2 regions of the Paeniglutamicibacter sp. genome follow, and region 2 is predicted to be linked to the other one. Evidence: riboswitches for the same ligand, from Rfam matches in the RefSeq annotation. Region 2 holds a riboswitch; the other holds the start of a gene.
What was found. Region 2 has a riboswitch for thiamine pyrophosphate ahead of thiM (hydroxyethylthiazole kinase). Riboswitches for the same ligand answer to the same signal wherever they lie in the genome.

Region 1 (3,406 bases), on a different contig from region 2:
ACGGGCATCGGGTTACTCGGCGTTGGGCAGTCCGCTCAATATCGACGAGCCCTCAATCGGGCGTTTGCTGTCCAACGGCCAGATCACGTCGGACACCTTGCCAATGACGCGCTTGGTGACGATCATGCCGCCACCGGGTGCTCCCAACAGTGCACGCGAGTCCTCGGACACCGAGCGGTGGTCCCCCATGACCCACAGTCGCCCCTCGGGAATCTGCACATCGAAATCCATGTCGCTCGCTTTGTCCCCGGCAAAGACATAGGGCTCTTCGACGGGGACGCCATTGACGCTCAGGCGCCCATCGGGGCCGCAGCAGCTGACGGTGTCGCCGCCGACGCCGATGACGCGCTTGACGTACACCGCGTCGCTGCCGGCCAGGCGAAGTGCCCAGGCAAGTGAATCCAGGGCGTTGGGTCGCTCGTAAGGCAGGAACGAGCCACGGCCATCGAAGATGACTACATCCCCGCGTTGAATCTCGGCATCCTTGTAGGCAAGCCGGTTCACCAGCAGTCCCTCACCCGGGTTCAATGTGGATTCCATGGAAGTGGAACCGATGTAAAAGAAGTCAACGACGGTGGCGCGAACGCCAAGAGTGATCACCGCCGCCGCAGCAAGCGCGCCAACGACAAAGCGCCAGCCCCTCGAAGGGGACCGGCGCTTTGTCGAAGCGGAAAAACGTTCCGATTCAGTAGATCGATCCACGATGGATCCCCATCCACGCCACCCGATGGGCGGCATGGATGAAGGCTCTCGTTTTTCTGGCTACTTGGAGGGCCGGAAGTCGCGCTTTTCGCGGATCTTCGCTGCCTTGCCGTGGCGATCGCGCATGTAGAACAGCTTCGCACGGCGAACGTCGCCGCGAGATACCAGTTCGACCTTATCCAGGACCGGGGAGTGTACCGGGAACATACGCTCTACGCCGACGCCGAAGGAGACCTTGCGAACGGTGAAGGTTTCGCGAACGCCGTCACCCTGGCGACCAAGGACGAAGCCCTGGAAGACCTGGACACGGGAGTTCTTGCCTTCGATGATGTTTACGTGAACCTTGACGGTGTCACCGGCGCGGAAGTCCGGGACATCGCTACGCAGCGAAGCTGAGTCGACAGAGTCGAGAATACGCATGAATGTATCTCCTAGGCAGACGCCGCAGGTCACCTACCTTAGACACGGACCGTAATTGTTCCGCAAGACGCACAAATGCGTCGAGGGAAAAGATGTGGCGGTCCGAAGCTTAGTACCCCGATCCGTTTGCGGATCGGGGTGAGGTCCAACTGTTGACTCGTTCCCCCTGCGGCAGGAGCAGAACCCAGTAGACCCAAGAATCCATTTTGCCACACTCCGGGCCCTGGCGCGAAGTCCCGGGAAGGCCGGGGGCATGCGCAAGAGGGATTCGGCCCCTGGTTGTCCTGTCCCGTCGATGCCATGGCCGAATCGACCCCGTTCCAACCGGGGCGAGTCGGGCCCAAATCCCCCGCCAACATGGCCGCGGCTCCCGAAAAAACCCGGAAATCAGCAGGAACCGGCCTCGAAGCCATGACGGTTCGCCGTCGCGCGCCGATCAGGCTGGATCCGGGACGCGGAACCGGGTGCAACGCTCCGGTGTTCATGGTCACAATCGATGCGGCGTTGAAACATGTGATAGTTTCACTTACGACCACACGGGGGCCCTTGCAGGGGCTGAGATCGAGCTGACGCAGCTTGCGACCGTTGAACCTGTCCGGGTAATGCCGGCGAAGGAAGTGAGTACTCCTTGAGCAACACCATTTCAATGCACAGCCCTGTCCAAAACGCTGCGGAGCCAGCCGAGACACAGTCCCTGAAGTCCCATTCCCTGGCCTACCTCGAGGACACCGATTCGGGGATCCGGGTCCCGGTCACCGAAATCGCCCTGGAACCCTCCCCCGGAGGAAAGGACAACGCCCCGCTGCAGGTCTACCGCACGGCAGGCCCTGGAAGCGACCCGGTGGTTGGGCTGCCCGCATTCCGCAACACATGGATCGAGGAGCGCTCGGACACCGAGACGTATGCCGGACGCGAAAGGAACCTGCTCGACGACGGGAAGTCCGCGGTCCGCCGCGGCAAGGCATCGGCCGAATGGAAGGGAAGCCGTCCAATCCCCCGACGCGCACATGCCGGAAAGCGCGTCACGCAGATGCACTATGCCCGGGCCGGCGTCATCACCCCCGAGATGCGCTTCGTTGCCCTGCGCGAGAACTGCGACGTGGAACTGGTGCGCAGCGAGGTAGCTGCGGGTCGGGCCATCATCCCGGTCAACATCAACCACCCCGAGTCCGAGCCGATGATCATCGGCAAGGCCTTCCTGGTGAAGATCAACGCGAACATCGGCAACTCGGCTGTCACCAGCTCCATCGCCGAGGAAGTGGACAAGCTGCAGTGGGCCACCCAATGGGGCGCCGACACCGTGATGGACCTGTCCACCGGCGATGACATCCACACCACCCGCGAATGGCTGATCCGCAACGCCCCGGTCCCCATCGGCACCGTGCCGATCTACCAGGCACTGGAAAAGGTCAACGGCGAGGCCAACGCACTGACCTGGGAGATCTTCCGCGACACCGTGATCGAGCAGTGCGAGCAGGGCGTTGACTACATGACCATCCACGCAGGGGTGCTGTTGCGCTACGTGCCGCTCTCGGCCAACCGGGTGACCGGCATCGTCTCGCGCGGCGGGGCCATCATGGCCGGCTGGTGCCTGGCCCACCACCAGGAGAACTTCCTGTACACGCACTTCGACGAGCTGTGCGAGATCTTCGCCCAGTACGATGTGGCGTTCTCCCTGGGCGACGGGTTGCGCCCGGGTTCGATTGCCGACGCCAACGACGCCGCCCAGTTCGCCGAGCTGGACACCCTGGCCGAGCTCACGGCAAGGGCCTGGGAATTCGATGTGCAGGTCATGGTCGAGGGACCCGGACACATCCCCTTCCACCTGGTGCGCGAGAACGTCGAGCGCCAGCAGGAGTTGTGCAAGGGTGCACCCTTCTACACGCTCGGCCCGCTGGTCACCGACATCGCCCCGGGCTATGACCACATCACCTCGGCCATCGGTGCCACGGAGATCGCCCGCTACGGCACCGCAATGCTCTGCTACGTCACCCCCAAGGAACACCTGGGTCTGCCGAACAAGGACGACGTGAAGACCGGGGTGATCACCTACAAGATCGCCGCCCACGCAGCAGACCTGGCCAAGGGCCACCCGGGTGCTTCAGAGCGCGACGACGCGCTGTCCAAGGCGCGCTTCGAATTCCGCTGGCGCGACCAGTTCGCCCTGTCGCTGGATCCGGTCACCGCCGAATCCTTCCACGACGAGACGCTGCCTGCGGAACCGGCAAAGACCGCGCACTTCTGTTCCATGTGCGGACCGAAGTTCTGCTCCATGCGCATCAGC
Region 2 (3,406 bases):
GTTCCTGCCGGGGAATCCGCGCAACGGTGCGGAACAACCGTGGCCCGCAAGTGCGTATGCGGATTGTGGAATATTTACATGAGGCGGTCGATGAGCTTGGACTTCGCCCAGGTGTAGGGCGGGTAGATCGCCTTGAGCGTGTCCACCACGGTGGTCTTGCCCATCACGGCACGCATCTGCGAGAGCCGCTCGAACCCATGCCGCCCGTGGTATGAACCCATGCCGGAGGCGCCCACGCCGCCGAAGGGGAGCCCCGGGACGGCCATGTGCACGTTGGGCGCGTTGTGCACGATGGCACCGGCCCGCACCTGGTCCCCGAACGCGGACTGCAGCCTGGGGTTCTCGCTGAACAGGTAGGCGACCAGCGGGTTGGGGCGCGCATTGATGAAGCGCACCGCCGCGTCGAAGCTTTCCACCGCGATGATCGGCAGGATCGGGCCGAAGATCTCCTCGCGCATCAGCGGCGAGCCCGGATCCACGTTGGCCATCACCGTGGGCTCGATCTTCAGGGTGTCGGCGTCGTACCCGCCACCGATGAGGACCTCGCCGTGCTCCAGGTAGGAAACCAACCTGTCGAAGTGGGCCTTGTTCACGATGCGGCCGTAGTCCCGGCTGGCCAGCGGGTTCTTGCCATAGAACCCGGTGATCGCCTTGGCGAGCTGCTTTTCCAGGTTCCGGGCGGCATCGCCCACCGCCAGCACGTAGTCGGGCGCCACGCAGGTCTGCCCGGAATTCATGAACTTTCCGAAGGCCAGCCGGCGCGCCACCGCCACCGAAGTCCCGTCCATCACCACGGCCGGGGACTTCCCGCCCAGCTCCAGGGTCACCGGCGTCAGATGCTCCGCAGCGGCGCGGGCCACGATCTTCCCCACCCGCTCTCCGCCGGTGAAAAAGATGTGGTCAAAGTGTTGTTCCAGCAAGATTTTGCTGGTTGATGCCCCGCCCTGGACGACGGCGCACGCCCGGTGGTCCAGGAACTTGGGGACCAGCCGGCCCAGCACCGCGGAGGTCGCCGGGGCCAGCTCCGAGGGCTTGAGCACCGTGACGTTGCCCGCGGCGATGGACGCGACCAGCGGGGCGAGGATCAGCTGCAGCGGGTAGTTCCAGGCACCGATGACCAGCACCACGCCCAGGGGCTGCGGCTCGATCTTGGCCGCCGCGGGATGCAGGGCGAGCGGGATCTTCACCGCCTTGGATTCCATCCACTCGGAGAGGTGCAACTGCGCGTGGTCGATTTCCGCGCGCACCATGTCGATCTCCGTCATCTTCGCCTCGACCGCACCCTTGCCCAGGTCGTCGGCCAGTGCATCGATGAAGTCCTGTTCGTGCGCCTCCAGCATGCGCTCGAGTGCCTTGAGCTGCGAGGCCCTGAAACGGCGCGGGTGGGCCAGCCGGGTGGCCACCACGTCGTGCATCGAGGCGACGATCTCCACGATGTTCTCCGGCAGTTCGGGCACCACTTCGGGCAGCTCGAGCTCGTTCAACGCCGTCGACTCGCGAGGCGCTGCGGATTTATGTGAAGTGTCGGATGTGCCCATGTCCTGAGCCTACGGCCAGTGTGGCATCGGCAACAGGCCGCCACGCCTTGCGGGGGGGCCGGGGCGCGCGGGCTCCGCGTGGCGACATCGACTTGCCCGCCCCGGCGCCCGGTGGGATAGGCTCGCGCATAGTGACACGGGGTGTCGGCGCGCACGCGACCGGCTGAGATGAAACCCGTAGAACCTGATCTAGTTCGTACTAGCGGAGGGATGTTGCTCATGGAATCCATGGCGCCTTCAAGACTTGTAACACCCGGCGAGCTCGCCGATGCCCTGGGCGCCCTGCGCGCCTCCACACCCCTTGTCCAGTGCCTGACCAACGCCGTGGTCACCAACTTCACTGCCAACGTGTTGCTGGCCGCCGGGGGCTCCCCCGCCATGGTCGACGTGCCAGGGGAGGCAGGTGACTTTGCCGCGATCGCGGCGGGGCTGCTGGTGAACCTTGGCACCCCGAACACCGAGCAGGCAGCGGGCATGCGCGAGGCTGTTGCCGCCGCCGGCGCCGCCTCGACGCCCTGGGTGCTGGACCCCGTGGCGGTCGGGTCGTTGCGCGTGCGCACCTCGCTGGCCCGTGAATTTGCGGCCGCCGGACCCACCGTGATCCGCGGCAACGCCTCGGAGATCCTGGCGCTTGCAGGGGCCTCTGAGGGCGGGCGCGGGGTCGAATCCACCGATTCGGTTGCCGCTGCAACCGACGCCGCCATGGCGCTGGCCAGGCGCAGCGGCGCCGTCGTCGCGGTCTCCGGGGAAGCGGACCTGGTCACCGACGGGGTGCGCACGGTGCACGTGCACGGCGGCAGTGCGATGTTGACCCGCATCACCGGCGGCGGGTGCGCGCTGGGCGCGATCTGCGCCGCCTTCCTGTCCACCGGACCCGACCCGCTGGTGGCCACGGTTGCCGCGCACGCCTTCTACTCCGTGGCTGCAGAACGCGCCGCCGCGGTGAGCCACGGGCCGGGAAGCTTCGCCGTGGACTTCCTGGACTCGCTGTACTCGCTCGCCCCGGCCGACCTGGCCCAAGCGGCGGTGCTTTCCTGATGCCGACCTCCGGAATCTACCTCGTGGCCGACTCGGCCTCGACCGCCGGCCGCCCGTTGGCCGAGATCGTGAAGGCGGCGGTGGACGGCGGAATCACGACGGTGCAGCTGCGCTGCAAGGACCTGGCGGCGGCGCACTTCCTGGACATCGTCCTGGGCTGCGCCCGGCACACCGCCGGCCGCGCGCAGCTGCTGGTCAACGACCGCGTCGACGTGTTCCTGGCCGCCCGCGCGGCCGGGGCCGACGTGCAGGGGGTGCACATCGGCCAATCCGACCTGCCCGCATCCCTGGTGCGTGGGCTCATCGGGCCCGACGCCGTGCTGGGGCTCAGCGCCGCCACCGATGCGCAGATCGAGGCGGCAAACCGGCTGCAGTCCAGCTCCCCGGGCACCATCGACTACCTGGGGGTCGGCGCCGTGCACGCCACCCCGACCAAGAAGGACCACCCCGAACCGCTGGGACACGCGGGCCTGGCCCGCGCCGTGGGACTCAGCGGCCTGCCGGTGATCGCCATCGGCGGGATCGACGCCGCGGATGTGGCCCCGCTGGCCCGCACCGGGGCCGCCGGCGTCGCGGTGGTCCGCGCCATCTGCGCCGCGGAGGATCCGCGCGCCGCAGCCACGAACCTACGCAGCCTCTGGGAGGGCACCAAGCCATGAACACCCCGAACACCAGCACCGTGAAGAACATCCTGTCCATCGCCGGATCCGACCCCTCCGGGGGCGCCGGGATCCAGGCCGACCTCAAATCCATTGCCGCGGCCGGCGGCTACGGCATGGCAGCCATCAGCGCGCTGACCGCGCAAAACACCCGCGGGGTGCGCAGCGTCC

Region 1: linked by a shared signal. The riboswitch ahead of thiC (phosphomethylpyrimidine synthase ThiC) and the one ahead of thiM (hydroxyethylthiazole kinase) in region 2 are both predicted to bind thiamine pyrophosphate.

What each region holds. Positions count from the first base shown of each region.
Region 1 covers NZ_JBKKAP010000107.1:6,648-10,053, reverse strand. The annotation lists gene lepB (signal peptidase I) at 13-702, opposite strand; gene rplS (50S ribosomal protein L19) at 763-1,122, opposite strand; TPP riboswitch at 1,649-1,756, shown strand; gene thiC (phosphomethylpyrimidine synthase ThiC) at 1,769-3,406, shown strand, end outside.
Region 2 covers NZ_JBKKAP010000179.1:18,556-21,961, reverse strand. The annotation lists gene ACLQ7E_RS20930 (aldehyde dehydrogenase family protein) at 75-1,538, opposite strand; TPP riboswitch at 1,666-1,766, shown strand; gene thiM (hydroxyethylthiazole kinase) at 1,758-2,576, shown strand; gene thiE (thiamine phosphate synthase) at 2,576-3,235, shown strand; gene thiD (bifunctional hydroxymethylpyrimidine kinase/phosphomethylpyrimidine kinase) at 3,232-3,406, shown strand, end outside.